3 regions of the Leifsonia shinshuensis genome follow, and region 1 is predicted to be linked to each of the others. Evidence: predicted binding sites of a transcription regulator. Region 1 holds the regulator's gene; each other region holds the start of a gene.
The links. The regulator HrcA, encoded in region 1, represses chaperone genes, less so after heat shock. The targets are predictions, from matches to a motif close to TTNGCACTCGNNNNNNNCGAGTGCNAA.
Positions count from the first base shown of each region.

Region 2: the regulator HrcA is predicted to act here: its motif matches at 4,678-4,704, upstream of groL (chaperonin GroEL).
Region 3: the regulator HrcA is predicted to act here: its motif matches at 2,096-2,122, upstream of groES (co-chaperone GroES).

Region 1 is NZ_CP043641.1:666,253-673,634, reverse strand. It holds gene F1C12_RS03225 (PhoH family protein) at 1-55, opposite strand, end outside; gene F1C12_RS03220 (histidine triad nucleotide-binding protein) at 147-512, opposite strand; gene F1C12_RS03215 (16S rRNA (uracil(1498)-N(3))-methyltransferase) at 552-1,280, opposite strand; gene dnaJ (molecular chaperone DnaJ) at 1,291-2,403, opposite strand; gene hrcA (heat-inducible transcriptional repressor HrcA) at 2,473-3,489, opposite strand; gene F1C12_RS03200 (DUF4870 domain-containing protein) at 3,710-4,276, shown strand; gene F1C12_RS03195 (DUF4870 domain-containing protein) at 4,398-4,784, shown strand; gene hemW (radical SAM family heme chaperone HemW) at 4,795-6,024, opposite strand; gene F1C12_RS03185 (DUF1990 family protein) at 6,024-6,671, opposite strand; gene F1C12_RS03180 (DUF2750 domain-containing protein) at 6,687-7,040, opposite strand; gene lepA (translation elongation factor 4) at 7,045-7,382, opposite strand, start outside.
Region 2 is NZ_CP043641.1:4,254,183-4,261,564, forward strand. It holds gene F1C12_RS20730 (dihydrolipoamide acetyltransferase family protein) at 1-925, shown strand, start outside; gene F1C12_RS20735 (hypothetical protein) at 922-1,089, shown strand; gene F1C12_RS20740 (DMT family transporter) at 1,150-2,103, shown strand; gene F1C12_RS20745 (nitroreductase family protein) at 2,136-2,687, opposite strand; gene msrB (peptide-methionine (R)-S-oxide reductase MsrB) at 2,687-3,118, opposite strand; gene F1C12_RS20755 (DUF3263 domain-containing protein) at 3,289-3,588, shown strand; gene F1C12_RS20760 (LytR C-terminal domain-containing protein) at 3,611-4,165, shown strand; gene F1C12_RS20765 (cold-shock protein) at 4,361-4,564, shown strand; gene groL (chaperonin GroEL) at 4,748-6,367, shown strand; gene F1C12_RS20775 (hypothetical protein) at 6,456-7,382, shown strand, end outside.
Region 3 is NZ_CP043641.1:4,063,691-4,071,072, reverse strand. It holds gene guaB (IMP dehydrogenase) at 1-540, opposite strand, end outside; gene rarD (EamA family transporter RarD) at 632-1,567, opposite strand; gene groES (co-chaperone GroES) at 1,691-1,987, opposite strand; gene F1C12_RS19830 (THUMP-like domain-containing protein) at 2,140-3,327, shown strand; gene F1C12_RS19825 (DUF4190 domain-containing protein) at 3,346-4,017, opposite strand; gene tsaD (tRNA (adenosine(37)-N6)-threonylcarbamoyltransferase complex transferase subunit TsaD) at 4,120-5,226, opposite strand; gene rimI (ribosomal protein S18-alanine N-acetyltransferase) at 5,223-5,714, opposite strand; gene tsaB (tRNA (adenosine(37)-N6)-threonylcarbamoyltransferase complex dimerization subunit type 1 TsaB) at 5,711-6,331, opposite strand; gene F1C12_RS19805 (ROK family transcriptional regulator) at 6,427-7,382, shown strand, end outside.

The DNA.
Region 1 (7,382 bases):
ACTGCCGCTCCAGCGTGGTGAGCAGGCGGTCCTGGGGGCCGAGCAGCCGCACCATCTGGATCCCGTCGACGCTCAGGCGCGCCTCAGCCGAACCTCCCGGCGTGGTCTGGCCATCCGGGGTCCGCTGGCCATCCGGGGTCGTCGGGTCACTCGTCGCCAAGGCTTCCTTCCTCGAGCCCGCCGTCGGGCGAGCCCAGTATGTGGGCGTGGACGTGGAACACGGTCTGTCCCGCGCCGGCGCCGGTGTTGAAGATCAGACGGAAGTCGCCGTCCGCGTGCTCGTCCGCGAGCTTCTTGGAGGTGGCCACCAGCTCCGCGAGCAGCGCGGGGTCGCCCGCAGCCAGCTCGACGACGTCGCGGTACTGCTCCGTCTTGGGCACGACCAGCAGGTGCACGGGCGCCTTCGGCGCGATGTCGCGGAACGCGATGATGCGTTCGCTGTCGTACACGACATCGGCCGGGATCTCCCCCGCGATGATGCGCGAGAAGATCGAGCGCTCCCCTGTCTCCATGTGATCCATCCTATTCGTCGGCGCCGTCGCGGCGCAGACTCACCAGCGCCCCAGCGCCGCGTTGAGCACGGCCAGGGCGGCCGGCCCTGCCGTCGACGTGCGCAGCACGGTGTCCCCGAGTCGCACGACCTCCGCCCCCGCCGCCAGGAACGCGTCCAGCTCCTGCGGCGCGATCCCGCCCTCCGGCCCGACCACCAGCGCCAGCGGCCGCCCGTCCGGACGCACCGCCGTCAGCGCGGACGTCGCGCCCGGCTCCAGCACCAGCACCCGGTGCGTCGCCGCTAGCGCGGCCACCTGCTTCGTCGTCGCCAGCTCGCCGACCTCCGGCGTCCACGCCCGGATGGACTGCTTGCTGGCCTCGCGCACGATCGCCGCCCAGCGGTCGCGGCCCTTCGCGACCTTGGCGCCCTCCCAGCGGGAGACCGAGCGGGAGGCCGACCACGGCAGCACCGCGTCCACCCCGAGCTCCGTCGCCGCCTGCACGGCCAGCTCGTCGCGGTCGCCCTTCGCGAGGGCCTGCACGAGCGTGATCGCGGGCTCGGCGCGCGGGACGCGCTCCACGGCCTCCACGTCGATCGTCAGCTCGGCGCTGGTCGCGACCAGGACTTCGCCCGACGCGACGAGGCCGCGGCCGTTGCCGATGAGGACGCTCTCGCCCGGGCGCGTGCGGTTGACGGTGGCGGCGTGCTTGGCCTCGGGGCCAGTGAGGGTGAGCCGGGCGCCCACCTCGACATCGGCGAGGTCCTCACGCAGATAGAGCGAGCTCATCGGTCGCCCGTCAGAGGTTCAGGAACCGGTCGCGGAGCTTCGCGAACAGGCCCTGCTGGAAGCGCGCGAGCGACGGATCCGGGTTGTGGTGCGTCGAGGCGAACTTCTTGATCAGCTCCTTCTCCTTGTGGTCGAGCTTCGTCGGGGTGACCACCTGGATGCCCACCCGGAGGTCGCCGCGGCCGCTGCCGCGCAGGTGGGTGATGCCGCGGTCCTTCACCGAGACGATGTCCGCGCTCTGGATGCCGGGCTTCAGCTCCAGGCGGATGTCGCCGTCCAGCGCCTTCACCGTCGCCGTGGTGCCGAGGATCGCGTCGGCCATCGAGACCTCCAGCGTGCAGAGCAGGTCGTCGCCGTCGCGGCTGAACACGTCGTGGTGCTTGACCTTGATCTCCAGGTACAGGTCGCCGTTCGGGCCGCCGGCCGGACCGGCCTCGCCCGAGCCCGGCATCTGCAGCCGGAGGCCCGTGTCGACGCCCGCGGGGATGTCCACCGGGACGGTGCGGCGCGCGCGGATGCGGCCCTGGCCCTGGCAGGTCACGCAGGGCGTGGCGATGACGGTGCCGTAGCCGCGGCAGCTGCCGCACGGGCTGGAGGTCATCACGTTGCCGAGCAGCGAGCGCACCGAGCGCTGGATGCTGCCGGTGCCGTGGCAGATGTCGCAGGTGACCGGCGCGGTGCCGGGCTGGCAGCAGGAGCCGTTGCAGGTCTCGCAGACCACCGCGGTGTCGACGTCCAGCTCACGGTGCGTGCCGAAGACGACCTCGTCGAGGTCGACCTCCACGCGCAGCAGAGCGTCCTGACCGCGCTCGCGCCGGGAGCGCGGGCCGCGGGTCGCGCCGCCTCCGCCGCCGAAGAACGTCTCGAAGATGTCGCCGAAGCCGGCGAAGTCGCCCGCTCCCCCGCCGCCGAATCCGGTCGGGCCGCCCAGGTCGTACTGCTGCCGCTGCTGCGGGTCGCTCAGCACGTCGTAGGCGTGGGTCACGAGCTTGAAGCGCTCCTGCGCCTCGGAGCTCGGGTTGACGTCCGGGTGCAGCTCGCGCGCGAGCCGGCGGTACGCCTTCTTGATCTCGTCGGGGGTGGCGTTGCGGTCAACGCCGAGTACTTCGTAGTGGTCGGCCACGTAAGGCTGTTCCTTCTTGTTCGTTGCGTTGCGGCGGGAGGTCTGAGTCTGGAGGTCAGTGTCTGGAGGTCAGTCGCCGAGGAGGCGGGAGAGGTAGCGCGCCACGGCCCTGACCGCGGCCATGTTGCCCGAGTAGTCCATCCGGAGCGGCCCGAGCAGGCCGACGCGGGCCAGGTCGGAGCCCGAACTGTAGCCGCTCGACATGACCGAGGTCTCGGTCAGGCCGATGACGGCGTTCTCGCGGCCGATGCTGACGGCCACGCCGTGCTGGTCGAGCGCCATCTCGTCGAAGAGCCGCAGCAGCACCACCTGCTCCTCGATGGCCTCCAGGACCGGCGTGATGGAGCCGGGGAAGTCGGTCTCGGTGCGCGCCAGGTTGGCCGCGCCCGCCATCACCAGCTTGTCCTGGCGGTTGGCGGCGATCTGGTCGAGCAGGGCGCCGGCGACCGGGGCGACGAGCGCGCGGGTGCGATCGGTCAGGTGGCCGGGCAGCTCCCGGAGCCGGACGGCCGCGTCGGCGAGCGAGAGGCCGGCCGCCGCGCCGTTGATGGCGCCGCGGATCTCGGCGATCTCGGCGTCGTCCAGCTCCTCCTGCAGCTCGATCACGCGCTGCTCGACCGCGCCGGAGTCCGTAATGAGCACGCTCAGGAGGCGGCGCGAGCCCAGCGCGACCAGCTCGATGTGCCGGATGCGCGAGCGCGCCACCGACGGGTACTGGACGAGCGCCACCTGGTTGGTGAGCTGCGAGAGCAGCCGGACCGTGCGCGAGAGCACGTCGTCCAGATCGACCGACTGGCCGAGGAACGCCTCGATCGCGGTGCGCTGGGCCGGCGACATGGGCCGGGCTTCCGCGAGGTGGTCGACGAAGAGCCGGTAGCCCTTGTCCGTCGGCACCCGGCCGGAGGACGTGTGCGGGGCCGCGATCAACTCCTCCTCCTCGAGGAGCGCCATGTCGTTGCGGATCGTCGCGGCGGAGACGCCGAAGGCGTGCCGCTCCACGATGCTCTTGGAGCCGACCGGCTCACGCGAGGCGACATAGTCCTGGACGATGACGCGGAGCACTTCCAGACTGCGTTCCGAGACCATGCGAACCGCCTCCTGTCGTCGCTTCGGCACCCGAGGATCGAGCACGGGAAGACATCGAATGAACTGGCACTCGAAGATCCTGAGTGCTAATCATATCGCTTCGGGATCGGAGGACGGTCAACGCCGCGACACGCATCATTTACCGGCGGCACGGCTAGCAGTACCCTGTGCGCACCGGCTCAGGTAAGCCCCCGCAGCCGCCCACGAAAGGGTTCTCCTCATGTCAGACCCGAACCTCCCCCCGGCCGACGGCCAGGGCGAGCAGCCTCCGCAACAGCCTCCCCAGCAGCCGTACGGGCAGCAGCCGTACGCCGCAGCGCCCGGTCAGCCCGCCGGCGCCGTCCCTCCGCAGCAGCCGTATGGCGCGCCCGCCGGTCAGCCCGCCGGCGCCGTCCCCCCGCCGCAGCAGTACGCCGCCGCGCCCGCCGCCCCGCTCGACCCCGCCCAGGACAAGCAGTGGGCGTCGTTCGCGCACCTCGGCGGGATCCTCTGGTTCCTGCCTTCGCTCATCATCTGGCTCGTGTTCAAGGACAGGGGTCAACTGACCAACCAGGAGGCCAAGGAGGCGCTGAACTGGCAGATCACCTGGATCCTGGCCTGGGTCGTCTCCCAGATCCTCGGCGTCATCATCGGGACGTTCACGTTCGGGATCGGCTACCTGCTGTTCAGCCTCCTCATCCCGTGGGCGCTGTACATCGTCAACCTGGTGTTCTCGATCCTCGGTTTCGTGCGCGTGAACAGTGGAGGGACGTACCGGTACCCGCTGAACTTCCGCTTCATCAAGTAGCGCGTCCCGTCGACGCGGGCGGGCGCCGGATTCGGCGAATGGGCACTCGGCTCCTTCTCAGGAACGTCGCCCGCCCCCTAGGCTGGGACCCGCCATTCCCACTCACCGGAGGAGAACGACCATGTCCGCAACGCCCCCGCCCCCGCCGCCCCCGCAGCAGCCGTACGGAGGTCAGCAGCCGCAGCTCAGCCCGGCCGACGAGAAGCTGTGGGCGACGCTCATCCACGTGGGCGGCATCCTGTTCAGCTTCATCCCCGCCCTCGTCGGCTACCTCGTGCTCAAGGACCGCGGCCCGTTCATCCGCTCGCACACCGCGACGGCGCTGAACTTCCAGATCACGCTCGCGATCGCCACCGTCGTCGGCTGGATCCTCAGCATCGTCGGCATCGGCCTCATCATCATCTTCGCGGTCTGGGTGCTGAACATCGTCTTCAGCATCATCGCCGCGATCAAGGCGAACCAGGGCCAGTTCTACACCTACCCGATCGCCATCCGGTTCCTGAGCTGAGGCTCGCGCGCTATTCCTCGGCGAGCAGCCGTCGCACGACGGCGTCCGCCAGCAGCCGCCCTCGCAGGGTCAGCACCACCGACCCGGCGAGGGCGGCTTTCGCGTCCACCAGGCCGTCGGCGATCAGCCCGGCCACCGAGCGGCGGCCCTCGGCGGTCAGCTCCTCGGTGCGCAGGCCTTCGCGGATGCGGGTGAGCAGCAGCACGCGCTCCACCCGCCGGGTCTCGCCGTCCAGCGTCTCCCGGCCGGCCGCAGGCGACTCCCCCGCCAGCACGCGCTGGGCGTACGCGGCGGGATGCTTCACGTTCCACCAGCGCACGCCGCCGACGTGGCTGTGCGCGCCGGGGCCGACGCCCCACCAGTCGTGCCCGAGCCAGTACGCCAGGTTGTGCCGGGAGCGGTGCGCGCCGTCGGTCGCCCAGTTGCTGACCTCGTACCAGCCGTAGCCCGCCGCGCCGAGCCGCGCGTCGGCGAGCTCGTACATGTCGGCTTCGAGGTCGTCGTCCGGCTCCTGCACCGAGCCGGAGTGGATCTGCCGCGCGAGCTTCGTCCCCGGCTCCACGATGAGCGCGTACGCCGACACATGGTCGGGCTCGCACGCCAGCGCAGCGTCGAGCGACCGTTCCCAGTCGGCGAGGGTCTCGCCGGGCGTGCCGTAGATCAGGTCGAGGCTGACCTGGAGGCCGGCCTCCCGCGCCCAGCGGACGACAAGTGGGATGCGCTCCGGATCGTGGGTACGCTCCAGCGTGGCCAGCACGCTCGGTACGGCGGACTGCATCCCGAACGACACCCGGGTGAACCCGGCGTCGGCCAGCCGCCGCAGGTCGTCTGCGTCGACCGAGTCGGGGTTGGCCTCCGTCGTCACCTCCGCGCCGGGGGCGATCCCCCAGGCGTCGCGGACCGCGCCGAGCATGGCGCCGAGGTCGTCGGGCGGCAGCAGCGTGGGCGTGCCGCCGCCGAAGAAGACCGTCGACACCGGCCGGGCCGGGACGCCGCTGCGCTCCAGCGCCTCCCGCGCGAAGCCCACCTCCCTGACCGCGTGGCCCGCATACTCGGACTGGGACACGCCGCGCAGCTCGGTGGCCGTGTAGGTGTTGAAGTCGCAGTAGCCGCAGCGCACCCGGCAGAACGGCACGTGCAGGTAGACGCCGAAGTCGCGCCCGGCGGCCCCGTCGGCCGTGCTCGCGGGGAGGAGCCCGTCGGCGGGCGCCGGGTCCCCGAGCGGGAGGGCGCCGGGCATCAGGCCGCCCGCGCGGGCAGCAGCGAGCGCAGGTACCGCTTGGTGAACCGGTTCTGGGTGACGCGCAGCACGGGCGAGGTCAGCCGGTAGAAGGCGTTGGAGGGCCGGGAGAACGCGCGCAGCACGAACCAGACGGTCCCGTCGTCGCGCATCTCGACCAGGAAGGCCTCCTCGCCGCTCTGAGGGTGCCCCTTGAGCGTGCCGTAGGCGAACCCGCGCCGGTGCGGCTCGTCGACCACGTAGACGACGCGGCAGGGAGCCGAGACCCGGAACGGCCCGAACGGCACCTTGAGCACGGCGGTCATCCCGTTCTGGATGAAGGGCGTGCCGTCGTCGGCGAACACGTCCTCGGCGGTTTTGTGCTCCCGCATGCGCTTCGGCGTGCCGTCCTCGTCGAACTCGATACCCTCGTACTGGACGCCGGTGCCCTCGTTGACGTCGGTCACCCGGATGCCGCTGTTGCGCTGCACGCCCCAGGTCATGAGCGCGGCGACCGCGGACTCGAACCGCTCCTCGCCGCTGCCCAGCCGCACCTTCCGCTCCAGCGGCCGGTACCCCTTCGGCGGATAGTAGAGCAGGTCAGCGGCCTGCGTGCCGCCGATGAACCCGTACGTGACAGGCTGGTCGGTGAAGCTGGTGCGGCGCATGGTGTCTATCCTGCGTCATCCGGGGTGGGAGTGCGAACCGAGGCGGGCCGAGACCTCCGCCGGTGTCAGATCGTATCCCGTGGCCGAGCGGCCGGACCAGTTGATCCCGACCAGCAGCCCGTCGCGCTCCAGACCAGGAAGCCACCGCTCCCTCCATTCAGCGACGGGAATCGCTCGCGGACGGCATCCGCTGTACGCGGGAACGGTATCCAGCACCCGCTGAGCACGCGACTCCCGCGACCAGAACGGCATCGCGCGCCGGCCGTCGGGGTTCGCCGGTGCGGGGATGCCGCCGTCGTCCTCGATGGTCCAGACCTCGGCCTCCAGCTCCACGAAGAACGCGTTCGCGTGGGCCGCGCTGACGCTCATGAACCTACTTCTTGTCCTTCTTCTCCGTATCCCCCGACAGCGCCGCGATGAACGCCTCCTGGGGCACCTCCACGCGGCCGACCATCTTCATGCGCTTCTTGCCCTCTTTCTGCTTCTCGAGGAGCTTGCGCTTGCGGGTGATGTCGCCGCCGTAGCACTTCGCCAGCACGTCCTTGCGCATCGCGCGGATGTTCTCGCGCGCGATGATCCGGGCGCCGATCGCCGCCTGGATGGGGACCTCGAACTGCTGGCGCGGGATCAGCTCGCGCAGCCGGCCGGCCATCATCGTGCCGTACGCGTACGCCTTGTCGCGGTGCACGATCGCGCTGAACGCGTCCACCG
Region 2 (7,382 bases), 850 kb from region 1:
CCCCGTCGTGTCGCCCGTCGTCCGTGCGCTGGCGCACACCCACGGCATCGACCTCGCCTCGCTCACCCCGAGCGGCGCGGGCGGCGTCGTCACCCGTCGCGACGTGGAGGCCGCGCTCGCCGCGGCCAAAGCGACCGCGCCGGCCGCCCCCGCCAGCCGTCCGACGCCCGCTGCGGCTGAGACCGACCACGGCGCCGACCCCCGCACCGGCCTCGACATCGCCTCCGTCACCCCGTTCTCCCGGCTCCGCCGCACCGTCGCCGAGACGATGACGCGCAGCCGCTCGGAGATTCCGGAGGCCACCGTCTGGGTCGACGTGGACGCCACCGAGCTGTGGGAGGCCAGGCAGACGCTCGCCAGGTCGGGCAAGCCGCCGTCGATGCTCGCGTTCGTCTCGCGCTTCGCACTCAGCGCGCTCGCGCGGCATCCCGAGCTCGGCGGCCGGGTCACCGCCGCCGGCGACGGCCTGGAGCTGTTCTTCGGGGTGAACCTCGGCTTCGCCGCCGACACCCCGCGCGGACTCCTCGTCCCGGTGATCCGCCGCGCAGACCGGGCCAGCATCCGCGAACTCGACGCCGAGCTCGGCCGCCTGGCCGCCGCCGCGCGCGACGGCGCGCTCCCGCCCGCGGACCTCACCGGCTCCACGTTCACGGTGAACAACTACGGCAGCCTCGGCGTGGACGGCAGTGCCGCGATCATCAACCATCCGGAGGTCGCCATCCTCGGCATCGGCCGCGTCATCGAGCGCCCCTGGGTGGTCGACGGCGCCGTCGTCGCGCGCCGGATCGTGCAGCTGAGCCTGGTGTTCGACCACCGCGTGACCGACGGCGGAGTGGCGGCGCGGTTCCTACGTGAGATCGCCGACGCGATCGAGTCGCCGCTGTCCTTCCTCGCCGACGAGGCGCCGGGTACGGTGAGGGGATGACCGACAAGCACAGCGCAGAGCAGCCCGACGACGCCGACAAGCCCGATGCGGTGGAGCAGGGCGACGACTACGACCTCGACTTCGAGAAGGACGTCGCGCCCGAGGAGAACATCCCCTGGCTCCCGCACCCGTCGCCCACCGACGGCGAGGCGCCCGCACCCTGATCGTCCGCCCCCTGATCGCCCGCTCCTTGGGCGTCCGCTCAGCCCCCTAGGCTTGGGGGAGTGACCTCCCGCTCCTTCCCCCTCTGGCTCGCGCTCGTCTGCGCCATCGTCTGCGGAGCGGGGGTCGCCCTCCAGTCCCGCATCAACGGCGAGCTGGGCCAGCGGCTGGACGACGGGGTCACCGCCGCCGTCATCTCGTTCGGCTCCGGACTCGTGATCCTGGTGGTCGCGATGGCCGTCGCCCCCGCCGGCCGGCGCGGGTTCGGCCGGGTCGTCGCTGCGCTGCGCGCGCGTGAGCTGCCCTGGTGGTACGTCGCCGGCGGCGCCGCGGGCGCCTTCCTGGTGCTCTCACAGGGCGTCGCCGCCGCGGTGCTCGGCGTCGCGCTGTTCACGGTCGCGGTGGTCGCCGGGCAGACCGTCAGCGGCCTGGTGCTCGACCGGATCGGCCTCGGTCCAGGGGGCCGCCGCCCGATCACGCCCGCCCGCCTCGCCGGCGCCCTGATCGCCCTCGGCGCCGTGACCTGGGCCGTGTCCGCCCAGCTCGGCGGCCCGGTGCCGATCTGGCTGATGCTGCTGCCGCTGATCGCGGGACTGGGGCTCGGCTGGCAGCAGGCCGTGAACGGCCAGGTGCGGGTGGTCGCCGAGAGCGCTCTGACCGCGACCTTCGTCAACTTCGTCGTCGGGACGACCGTGCTCCTGGTGATCATGGCCGTCGACTGGAGCCTGCGCGGCCTCCCGAAGCCGCTGCCGAGCGAGCCGTGGCTGTACCTCGGCGGCGCGATCGGCTGCGTGTTCATCGCGGCCGCCGCGCTGCTCGTCCGGATCACCGGCGTGCTGCTGCTGGGCCTCGCGACCGTGGCGGGCCAGCTGGTGACCGCGCTCCTCCTGGATGTGTTCGCACCGAGCTCGCCCGCGCCTGTCGCGTTCTCGACCGTCGCCGGGACGCTGCTCGCGCTCGTCGCGGTCGCCGTGGCGAGCGTGCGCTGGGGCCGCAGGCGAGAGGCCGTCGAGTAGCGCCGGCGTGCTCAGTCGGGGGCGCGCCGTGCTCAGTCGAGGGTGCTGAGGAAGCGCTCCGGGTCGATGGAGGTGCGGTGGCCCTCCTTGCCGTCCTCCGGCACGCCGCCCACGTAGAGCCAGCCGAGCAGCCGCTCGTTCTTGGCAAGGCCGTGCATCGTGTGCACCGCCTTGGACCGGGTGTGGTGGCCGGTCCTCCACATCACGCCCCAGCCGGCGTCGTGCAGCAGCAGGCTGAGGAGGTGAGCGACGCCGGAGGCTACCGCGTCCTGCTCCCAGCCGGGCACCTTCTCGCTCTTCGTGCGCACCGCGACGATCGCGAGCAGCAGCGAGGAGCGCAGCGGCTTGGCCGCCAGCTTCTCGGCCTCCTCGCCGGTCGCCTTCGCGTCCTTCACGAACGCCTGCCCGAGCCGCACCCGGGCGTCGCCGCGGAGCTCGATGACGCGCCACGGATGCAGCGCCGAGTGGTCGGCGACCCGTCCGGCGGCGGCCACGAGCGGCAGCAACTGCTCGTGGGTCGGCGCCGCAGGCGTCACGCGCGAGTACGACCGCCGGGCGGCCACCCGCGCGACGAGGTCGGCCATCAGGCCTCCGGCGCGAAGTTCAGCGAGATCGAGTTCATGCAGTAGCGGTCGCCGGTCGGGGTGCCGAAGCCGTCGGGGAACACGTGGCCGAGGTGCGATCCGCAATTGGCGCAGCGCACCTCGGTGCGCACCATGCCCAGGCTGTCGTCCTCGAGGAGCTGCACGGCCTCCGGCCGGATCGACTCGTAGAAGCTCGGCCAGCCGCAGCCGCTGTCGAACTTCGTGCCCGACTTGAACAGCTCCGCCCCGCAGGCGGCACAGGTGTAGAGGCCGGCGCGGCCCTCGTCGAGGAGCTCCCCGGTCCACGGCCGCTCGGTGCCCGCCTCGCGCAGCACCGAGTACTGCTCCGGGCTGAGCTCGCGGCGCCACTCCTCGTCGGTCTTCTCGACCCCGTACGTGCCCTGCGCGGCCTCGTCGTGCGATGCGCTCATCGTGCGTTCCTTTCGTCGTCCGTCCCCAGCCTAAACGGCGGCGCCCGCGCTGCTGTTCCCTGTTTCGGGAGGCGACGTGCCGCGCGCAAACTGGTAACGCACAGGACAGCGCCCCTAGGATGAGGCGCGAGCGCGGGGAAGGGCTGACTCGAAGACGGTGAGGGGAGGCGGTGCACGTGGCGGAGGCTGCGGACCACCGGATCCCTGCGCCGGACGCGAGCGGTCTGACCGACCGTGAGGCCGCAATCCTCGCGTTCGAGCGTCAATGGTGGCGGCATGCCGGCGCCAAGGAGCAGGCCATCCGCGAGGAGTTCGGCCTCTCCGCCGCCCGGTACTATCAACTCCTCGGAGCGCTGATCGACCGGCCGGAGGCGCTCAAGCACGACCCCATGCTCGTCAAGCGCCTGCTCCGGCTGCGCGAGACCCGGCTGGCAGCACGGCGATCCCGGACACTCCCGTCCGGCGACTGACACCGCGAGGAAACACCTGTAGATGGCAGAGAAGTACCCGAGAGACCGGTTCGACGACATCCCCGACGGTCTGCAGCGCGTCGGTGCGCACCGGGCTCCCCGGCCGAAGGGCCGCGGCTGGATCGCCGTCGGCTGGGCCGCGTTCGCCGTCGTCGTCCTCGTCGCCGCGGGGATCTTCGGGCTCTCGCTGGTGAGCGGCTCCATCTCCTTCCACGGGTCGCCGAACTCGCCCAGCGCCAGCGGCACCCACACCCCGACTCCCACGCCGACCCCGACCATCGTCCCGACGGTCGACCCGTCGCTGACGGTGAACGTGCTGAACGGCACCACGACCTCGGGCCTCGGCGGCAAGGTCGGCGACACCCTGACGAAGGCCGGCTGGAAGATCGGCGCGGTGGCGAACGCCGACAAGCAGGACCTGACGCAGACGATCGTCTACTACTCCGACGCCAAGAACCAGGCCGCCGCCCTCGGGGTGGCGCAGTCGCTCCCGGGGGCCACCATCGCGCTCACGCAGGACTTCGCCGCGAGCGGGGCCGACCTGACCGTCGTCGTCGGCAGCGACTACACGGGCTGACAGTACAACGGCCGACACCGCGTCGTTCCGCGCGTGGACGCGCGTTCATCCCTTTGTTTCACGCGTGTTTAACTTTGAGCCGATTTCGTAACGGATTGGCGAAAAGACTGGCGTGAACAGCTATTGCAAGCATTAGGATCGGGAGTCAACGCGCGGCGCTGGACCGGGCGAGCGACACAGCAATGGGAGTAATGCATGGCGAACGGGACCGTGAAGTGGTTCAACGCTGAAAAGGGCTACGGATTCATCACCGTCGAAGGTGGGGGACAGGACGTTTTCGTTCACTACTCCGCAATTGACATGAACGGCTACAAGGTTCTCGAAGAGGGCCAGCAGGTGCAGTTCGAGGTCGGCTCGGGCAACAAGGGCCCGCAGGCCGAGTCGGTGCGTCCGCTGTAGTACGCAGCGATCGGCAAGACCAATAAGAGGAGCGTCGCCCTTCGGGGCGGCGCTCCTCTTCTATGCGCGGACAGCTCGCCTTGCACTCCCCGGGCCTGAGTGCCAGAATCGCTTTAGCACTCCATCTGATCGAGTGCTAATAAACGGAATCTTTCGCAGACGTCCGGGAGGGACGAGAAACACATGGCAAAGATCATTGCTTTCGACGAGGACGCCCGTCGCGGCCTCGAGCGCGGCCTCAACATCCTGGCCGACACCGTCAAGGTGACGCTGGGCCCGCGCGGTCGCAACGTCGTCCTCGAGAAGAAGTGGGGCGCTCCCACCATCACGAACGACGGCGTCTCCATCGCGAAGGAGATCGAGCTCGACGACCCGTACGAGAAGATCGGCGCCGAGCTGGTCAAGGAGGTCGCGAAGAAGACCGACGACGTCGCGGGCGACGGCACCACCACCGCGACCGTCCTGGCTCAGGCGCTCGTCAAGGAGGGCCTCCGCAACGTGGCCGCCGGCGCCGACCCCATCACGCTGAAGCGCGGCATCGAGAAGGCCGTCGCGGCCGTCACCGACGAGCTCGTCTCCAGCGCCAAGGAGGTCGAGACCAAGGCCGAGATCGCCGCCACCGCGTCCATCTCCGCCGGCGACACCACCATCGGCGAGATCATCGCCGAGGCGATCGACAAGGTCGGCAAGGAGGGCGTCGTCACCGTCGAGGAGTCGAACACCTTCGGCACCGAGCTCGAGCTGACCGAGGGCATGCGCTTCGACAAGGGCTTCCTGTCGCAGTACTTCGTCACCGACCAGGACCGCCAGGAGGCGGTGTTCGAGGACCCGTACATCCTCATCGCCAACCAGAAGATCTCCTCGATCAAGGACCTGCTCCCGATCGTCGACAAGGTGATCCAGGCCAACAAGCAGCTCCTCATCATCGCCGAGGACGTCGACGGGGAGGCCCTGGCCACCCTGATCGTCAACAAGATCCGCGGCATCTTCAAGTCCGTCGCCGTCAAGGCCCCGGGCTTCGGCGACCGCCGCAAGGCCATGCTGCAGGACATCGCGATCCTCACCGGCGGCCAGGTCATCTCCGAGGAGGTCGGCCTCAAGCTCGAGAACGTCACCCTCGACCTGCTCGGCCAGGCCCGCAAGGTCGTCATCACCAAGGACGAGACCACCATCGTCGAGGGCGCGGGCGACCCCGAGGCCATCGCCGGCCGCGTGGCCCAGATCCGCGGCGAGATCGAGAACACCGACTCGGACTACGACCGTGAGAAGCTCCAGGAGCGTCTCGCGAAGCTCGCCGGCGGCGTCGCCGTCATCAAGGCGGGCGCGGCCACCGAGGTCGAGCTCAAGGAGCGCAAGCACCGCATCGAGGACGCCGTCCGCAACGCGAAGGCCGCCGTCGAGGAGGGCATCGTCGCCGGTGGTGGCGTGGCCCTCATCCAGGCCGGCAAGACCGCGTTCGAGAAGCTGTCGCTCGAGGGCGACGAGGCGACCGGCGCGAACATCGTCAAGGTCGCGATCGAGGCTCCGCTGAAGCAGATCGCCGTCAACGCGGGCCTCGAGGCCGGCGTCGTCGTCGCCAAGGTGCGCGAGCTCCCGGTCGGCCACGGCCTCAACGCCGCGACCGGCGAGTACGTCGACATGCTGGCCTCCGGCATCAACGACCCGGTGAAGGTCACCCGCTCGGCGCTGCAGAACGCCGCGTCCATCGCGGGACTGTTCCTCACCACCGAGGCCGTCGTCGCCGACAAGCCCGAGAAGAACCCGGCGCCGGTGGGCGACCCGGGCGCGGGCATGGACTTCTGAGTCCAGCCGACACGCAGTATCAGAGGGCGTCTCCCGTTCGCGGGAGGCGCCCTCTTCGCTGTTATCGTCGACTCGATCGAGGGGGAGCATGACGGCGAGACGGTGGTCGGGAGCGGTGGCGATGACGGCCGCGCTCTCAGCCGCGCTGCTCTGCCTCTCCGGCTGCCAGGTGCTGGGACTGCCCGGCGCGGGGCCGACGACGCCGCGCGTCACCTCCGAACCCGCGGTGGACGTCGCGCCGCCCCTCGACTGCGCGGCCTTCACCGCGACTCCGGCTGTCGAGGCGCTGCTCGGCGGCAGTGCGCCACTGGCGACGACCCCGGCGGACGCGCTCGCGACGCCGGCGGCGCGCGGGCCGTTCGGTGCGCAGGCGGCCGGTGGCGGCTGGTGCCGCTGGGGCGACGATCCGGCAGGCTCGGCGGGCGCCCCGGCGACTGCCACCCCGGCGGCCGTGCACCTGCTGTCCGTGCAGGTCCTGCCGCACGCGAGCGCGAGCTGGCAGCGGCTGGCCCAGCAGTACCCGGACTCCGCCGCGAACGGCGCACATTATGACGGCGGCGAGTCGCGCGGCGGCGACTGCGCGCACCCGGCATCCGGTGCCGGGAGCTCCTGCCACACGAATGTCCTGATCGGCGGCTCGTGGCTGGCGGTCGACGCCGTCAGCGGCTCCTCCGTCATCGACGAGAAGGCGTTCCACGCGCTGGTCCAGTCGTTCGTCCCGACTGTCGCCGCGATCGACGCCCGCGCGGCGACGCCCGCCCCGGCGAAGGCGCTGTCCTGCGCCGACCCCGCCTGGCTGAAGGCCGTCGCCGGCGTCTACGGCCCGCCGTCGGTCGCAACCCTCGACACGGCGCAGTCGTTCGGAGTGCAGAGCGCGCTCCTGGACGTCCCTGGCGCCGCCGTCTGCGCGTACCGCGCGGGCGGGAACACGGACTCCTCGCTGATCGGCACGGTCTCGGTCCTCCGCGGCGCCGCGGCCGCCTACGCGACCTACCACGCCCTGGTCGTCGGCCGC
Region 3 (7,382 bases), 1.0 Mb from region 1:
GAAGATCGCGACGGCGGCGTCCGGGTCGATGCCGACCGGCGCGGTGATCAGGGGCATGCGGGTCATCACGTCGCGCACCAGCGTGGTGGAGCGCTCGAATGGGGAGACGAAGCGCATGTCGCGGTTGGTGATGATGCCGACGAGCTTTCCGTCGCCCTCCACGACCGGGAGGCCGGAGACGCGGAACTGCCCGCAGAGGAGGTCGACCTCCTCGACGGTGGCGTCGGGGGTGGTGGTCACCGGGTTGGTGATCATGCCCGACTCGGACCGCTTCACCTTGTCCACGTTCGTGGCCTGGTCCTCGATGGAGAGGTTGCGGTGGATGATGCCGATGCCGCCGTGCCGGGCCATGGCGACGGCCATGCGCGACTCGGTCACGGTGTCCATGGCGCTGGACAGGAGCGGGGTCGCCATGCTGATCCGCTTGGTCAGGCGAGTCGAGGTGTCCGCCTCGCTCGGGATGACGTCGGTGTGCCCGGGGAGGAGCATGACGTCGTCGTAGGTCAAACCGATGAATCCGAACGGATCCGCCTGGTCCATTTCACCCCTATCAAGGTCGCGCGAGTTGTGGATGATCCATGGTAACGGCACAAGCTGGGCGGATATTCCGCGGCGGAGGGCGGCGCAGGCCTCACTCCACCGTCGCCAGATCCAGCTCCGCCTGCTTCTTCCCCTGGCGCGCCGCCACGATCATGTCGACGCTCAGGATGGCGAGGGCCAGCCACACGATCGCGAAGCCGATCCAGCGCTCCGGCGGCATCGCCTCGTGCAGCACCGCGACACCGACCAGGAACTGGATGAACGGCGCGAAGTACTGGATGAAGCCCATGTAGACCAGCGGCAGCCGGCGGGAGGCCGCGGCGAAGAACAGCAGCGGGACGGCCGTGATCACTCCCGCGCCGACCAGCGCGACGGTGTGCCAGGCGCTCACCGAGCCGATGGTCAGGCCGACGGTGAGGCTGACGACCACGAGCTGCACGATGGCGACCGGCGTCAGCCACATCGTCTCCAGGGTCAGGCCGGAGACGGCGTCGACCCGGCCGCCGACGCGCTTCTTGATCAGGCCGTAGAAGCCGAACGAGAACGCGAGGATGAGGGCGATCCACGGGACCTGCCCGTAGCCGACCGCGAGCACGACGACCGCGACCACGCTGACGCCGACCGCGACCCACTGGGCGATGCGGAGGCGTTCGCGCTGGACGATGACGCCGAGGAAGACGGTCACGATCGGGTTGATGAAGTAGCCGAGGGCCGCCTCCACGACGTGCCCGCTGACGGTGGCCAGCACGTAGGTCTGCCAATTGACGTAGATGAGCGCGCCGGCGAGGCCCATCGTGAACAGGACCCTGCGGTCCTTCAGCAGGGCGCCGAAGGTGCGCCACGCGCGCGTCACCGAGAGCGCGATCGCGCAGAACACCAGCGAGAAGATCACCCGCCAGGCCACGATCTCCCAGGCGCTGGCCGGCGCGAGCGCGAGGAAGTAGATGGGGAGGATGCCCCAGAGGACGTAGGCGGAGACGGCGTAGGTCAGGCCGGACCTGCGGTGTTCGGAGAGGGGCTGCGGCACTCCCACGACACTACTCCGAACGGGCGACACGGGCGGACGCGGTGGAGGCCGGGCACGACCGCTCGCACGGACGACGAAGGCCCGGGCGCAGCAGCGCCCGGGCCTCGGCCGAAAGAAGGTGCGTCAGCGGACGACGACCGCGAGGACGTCGCGAGCCGAGAGGACCAGGAAGTCCTCGCCGCCGAACTTGACCTCGGTGCCCCCGTACTTGGAGTAGATCACCTTGTCGCCGACGGCGACGTCGAGCGGAACGCGGTTGCCGTTGTCGTCGATGCGGCCCGGTCCGACGGCGACGACCTCGCCCTCCTGGGGCTTCTCCTTCGCGGTGTCGGGGATGACCAGACCGGAAGCAGTGGTCTGCTCAGCCTCGACCTGCTTGATGACGATGCGATCTTCGAGCGGCTTGATGGAGACCGACACGGTTGACCTCTTTCTTTGGTGAACTCAGTCTTTGCGAACACAATGCGTAGGCGCGGTTTGCGTTAGCAAACTCGCACGGAGAGTGCTAACACGAGTCTAGGGGGTGCGTTAGCAGTCCCGCAACGTGAGTGCCAGAAGGTACCGTGGTCCCCATGGACCGGTCCGAACTCGTCGAGCTGCTCAGCCCCGAAGGCCTCCGGCTGCTCGACTCGCTGCCTCCGTACCGGTCCGAGAAGGACGTGCTCGGGATGGTCACCTCACTCCGCAAGCAGGGCCACTCCCCTGGCCTGGTGGCGGCTGTGCTGACGCAGGCGAAGCTCCGCAAGAAGGCGGTCGGCAAGTTCGGCGAGTTCGCCTCCCGGATGCTGTTCACCGAGGCGGGACTGGAGCAGGCGACCCGCCTCTCGGTCGCCGCGCGGCACGCCGGACGGTTCCGCGCTGCCGGACTGACCCGCGTCGCGGACCTCGGCTGCGGCATCGGCGGGGACGCCCTCGCCCTCGCAGCCCTCGAGCTGGAGGTCACGGCCGTCGACGCCGACGAGGTCACGGCCGCGATCGCCGCCTTCAACCTCGCCCCGTTCCCGTCCGCGACGGTCGAGCACCGGCGCGCGGAGGACGTCAGCCTGCGCGCGATCTACGGCGTCTTCCTCGACCCTGCCCGGCGCACAGCGGGCCACACCGACACCGACCGGCTGACCGATCCCGACGACTACACACCATCGCTCGGCTTCGCGTACGAGCTGGCGACGGGCCGCTCGGTCGGGCTCAAGCTCGGCCCCGGCTTCGACCGCGACCTCATCCCGTCGACCGCGGAGGCCCAGTGGGTGTCCGCCGACGGGCAGGTCGTGGAGCTCGGGCTGTGGTTCGGAGCGCTCGCCCGGTCGGGCATCCGGCGCGCCGCCCTGGTGCTGCGCGGCGACGAGGCGAACGAGCTGACGGCCGAGGCCGACAGCGAGGACGCCGAGACCGGCGAGCTCGGCGAATACCTGTACGAGCCGGACGGCGCGGTCATCCGCGCGCGCCTGATCGGCGACCTCGCGCGGCGCCTGGACGGCCGGATGCTCGGCGACGGCATCGCCTACATCACGGCGGACGAGCCGGTGGAGACGCCGTTCGCGGCCGGATTCCGCATCCTGGAGACGCTGCCGTTCGCCGAGAAGGACCTCAAGAAGGCGCTGCGGACGCGCGGGATCGGCACGCTGGAGATCAAGAAGCGCGGCGTGGACGTCGACCCCGCCGCGCTCCGGACCCGGCTCAAGCTGTCGGGCGACCGTCCGGCGACCCTGATCCTCACCAGGGTCGCCGGACGTCACACCGCGTTGCTCGCCGAGCGGCTGTAGCCGCCGGCGAACCTGTCACTACCGGTAGTTCGTGCTGAAGCTGGCCAGCAGAACCGCGGCCACGATCCAGAAGACGATCGCGATGACCACGCCCACGAAGCCGAGGATGATGCCGGTCAGCCAGAATCCCCTGGCCTGCGGCTCCTTCCTGCGGCCGATGAAGCCCAGGACGATCGCGGCAACCGCGAACAGGAAGCCGATCCCCCAGGCGAAGTTGAGGACGACGCCGACGATGCCGCCGACGAGCGACAGGATGCTGAGGATCGGCGACTTGGTGGCGGGCGCCGTCGCGTAGGGCTGCGCGTAGCCGGGCGCGGGCTGACCGTAGGCCGGCTGGCCGTACCCGGGCTGGCCGTACCCCGGCTGGCCGGGCTGCTGGCCGTACGGCTGCTGGCCGTACGGCTGCTGGCCGTAGGGCTGCTGCGGTTGCTGCCCATAGGGCTGCTGACCGTACGGCTGCTGCGGCTGCTGCCCATAGGGCTGCTGACCGTACGGCTGCTGCGGCGCCCCGTAGCCGGGCTGCGCCGGCTGAGCCGGCGGAACGGGAGGCGCGACCGGGGGCGTCGGCGGGACGCCGTCGGGCGCCGCGGCGGGCGGGATGTCGGAGGACGGCGGAACCGGCTGGGCCGGCGTGCTGCCGTCCGTCCCTTCGGGCTCTGGCGCGCCGGACGGGGTGTTCGGATCGGACATGCTGCCCATCTCCTTCTCTGGTGAGTTCCTGAGAAAAGTCTGTACCGAATCAATCGTCTCAGCGGCGGGAAGCCGTGTCAACGCATGCAATACCGCGCCGGCTCAGACCTCCGCGACCTGGATGTCCGTGACCGGGAGCGTCGAGTCGGCGCCGAAGTCCAGGCGGCTCGGCGCACGCCCGGCCATGATCAGCTGCGCGCCCAGGGCCGCGATCATCGCACCGTTGTCGGTGCACAGCGAGAGCGCGGGGATCCGCAGCGCCACGCCGGCCTCCGCCGCCCGCTGCACGGCGAGCTGGCGCACGCGCGCGTTCGCGACGACGCCGCCGCCGAGCAGCAGGCGGGGCACGTCGTGGTCGAGGCATGCGGCGATCGCCTTGGTGATCAGGACGTCCGCCACGGCCTCCCGGAAGGAGGCGGCCACGTCCGCGACCGGCACCTCGTCGCCGGCGTCCTGCCGCTGCTCCACCCAGCGCGCGACCGCCGTCTTGAGCCCGGAGAACGAGAAGTCGTACCTGTGCCGGTCCAGGTCCTTCGGCTTGGTCAGCCCGCGCGGGAAGCGGATGGCACGCGGATCGCCGTCGGCGGCGACCCGGTCGATCTGCGGCCCGCCCGGGTACGGCAGGCCGAGCACGCGGGCGACCTTGTCGAAGGCCTCCCCCGCCGCGTCGTCGATCGTCTCGCCCAGCAGTTCGACGTCGGACACCAGGTCGCGCACGAGCAGCAGCGAGGTGTGGCCGCCGGAGACCAGCAGCGCCACGGTCGGGACCTCGACCGCATGGCCGGGACCGCCCGCCGCGTCGAGGACGTCCGCCCCGACGTGCCCGACCAGGTGGTTGACCGCGTAGAGCGGCTTGCCGAGCGACAGCGCGAGCGCCTTCGCCGCGCCGACGCCGACCATGAGCGCGCCGGACAGTCCCGGGCCGCTGGTCACCGCGATCGCGTCGACGTCCGCGAGCTCGATCCCGGCGTCGGCGACGGCGGTGCGAAGGGTCGGGGTGAGCGCCTCCAGATGGGCGCGCGCCGCGACCTCCGGGACGACGCCGCCGTAGCGGGCGTGCTCCTCCATGGAGGATGCGATGGTGTTGGAGAGCAGGGTCGTGCCGCGCACGATGCCGACGCCGGTCTCGTCGCAGGAGGTCTCGATGCCGAGCACGAGCGGCCCGTCGCCGTGAGATCCGCCGTGCGATCCGTTCTGAGCGTCGTTCATGCGATCGTGGTCTCCGGGGTCGGGACGGTCAGGCGCATGACGATCGCATCCACCCCGTCTGGCTGGTAGTACCGCGGGCGCACGCCGATCTCCTCGAAGCCGAGCGTGCGGTACAGGTTCTGGGCGCCGGGGTTGTCTGCGCGCACCTCCAGGAACACCTCGCGGGCGCCGCGGTTGCGCGCCTCCCCGATCAGGGCGAGCATGAGCGCGCGGCCGAGGCCGTGCCGGCGCGCGCCGGGCGCGACCGCGATGGTCTGGATGTCGCCCTCGCCCGCGCCGCGCGGGGCGAGCAGCCCGGCGTAGCCGTCGATCCGATCCGGGTCGTCGAGACCGACCGCGACCAGGTAGTACCCGTGCGGGCCGGTCACCTCGGAGCGCATCGACTGCTCGGACCAGGCGTCGGTGACGAACGTCGCCGTCTCCAGCAGCATGATCGCTTCCACGTCGGCCTCCGTGGCACGGCGCAGCTGCCACGACGGAGCGCTCACGCGCTCACCCGCTTCGGGCCCGCGGACAGCGTGACATCCGGCGAGCGCAGATAGAGCGGCTCGTCGCGGTCGAACGGGAGGCCGGCGGCGAAGCGCAGCTCCGCGATCATCCCGAGCAGCCCGGCCGAGACGGTGGCGGCCTCCTCGCGCGGGAGGTCGGGATGCGGCAGCGCGTCCGGCTTGTCGAGCCCAGGGCCGTCGAGGCGCACCGGGAGGCCGTGCTCGTCCACACCCGAGTACGCCGTCCAGTAGCGCTCCCGGCGACGCGCGTCTGTCACGACCAGGAGCGGCCCGGCGTGCCCGGCCAGGTAGCGCTCGTACGCCACCGCGTCGTGGCTGACGACGGGGACGAGCGGGCGGCCGGCCCCGAACGCGAACGCGGTCGCGGCGGCGATGCCGACCCGGAGACCGGTGAACGGTCCGGGTCCCATCCCGGCCACGACGCCCGAGAGCTCGCCGACGAGCGTGCCGGAGGCGTCCAGCGCCGCGGCGATGAGGTCGCCGATCACTTCGGCGTGCCGCATGGTGTCGGGTTCCGTCACTTCGGCGAGGATGCCGCCGTCCCGGTCGACCACGGCGACACTCGTGCCCGCGGAGGTGTCGATGGCGAGGAGCATGCCACCAGCCTATTCGCCGGGTGGGCTCCGCAGGGGCCGAGCCGGGATGCGGCATCGCGCGGACTCGCCGGCCTCCCGTGTGCGAAGCTGTCGGCATGGCGTCCTCCCCGTCCGGCTCCCTCGTCTCGGCCGATGTGCGCCGCCACAACCTGGCGCTCGTGGCGCACCGCCTCGCGCAGCGCGGACCGCAGTCGCGCAGCCAGCTGGCGGACGGCACCGGACTCGCCCGCGGCTCGGTGACCGCACTCGTCGCCGCACTGGTGGAGGCCGGGATCGTGCGCGAGACGGAGGAGCCGGAGGCCGCGCCGCGCGGGACGGCCTCCCGCGGCCGGCCGCTCACGCTGCTGCGCCTGGCCGCCGACGACGTCGCCCTGCTCGTCCTGCAGCTCGACGCCGACCAGGCGACGGCGGTGCTCACGGCAGTCGACGGCCGCGCGCTGTTCCGGACGTCGGAGCACCACGGCCGGCCGATGGGCGACCCGGCGCGCGTGCTCGACGTGCTCGCCCGCGTGCTGGCCCGCACCCTCGACGCCGCGGCCGGACTCGGCAGGCGCGTGGTCGACCTGACCGTCGTGGTGTTCGCGCCGATCGGCGGCACCCCTCCCGTGGTCGTCGCCGACACCGACTTCGAGTGGGGCGTCGTGGACGTCCTCGCCGGGCTCCGGCAGCGGGTCGGGGAGCTGCCGCCCGCCACGCTCGCGAGCGACGGCACGGTCGCCGCGCTGGCCGAGCTCGCGGAGCTGGAGGCGGCGGGCGCGGGAGTCCGCGATCTGGTCTACGCCAAGAGCAACTCGGGCATCGGCGGCGCGATCGTCGCGGACGGCGCGCTCGTCGCCGGCGCGCACGGCTTCGCGGGCGCCTTCGGCCACATCGCGGTCGATCCGCAGGGCGCGCGCTGCCTGTGCGGCCAGCGCGGCTGCCTGGTCACCGTCGCCGGCCCGGATGTCGTCCTGGCCGAGGCCGGCCTGGCCGCGGAGGTCGCCGAACGCGGGCTGACGGACGCGCTGCGCGAGCTGGTCGCCCGCATCCAGGCCGGGGAGGCCCGCGCGAG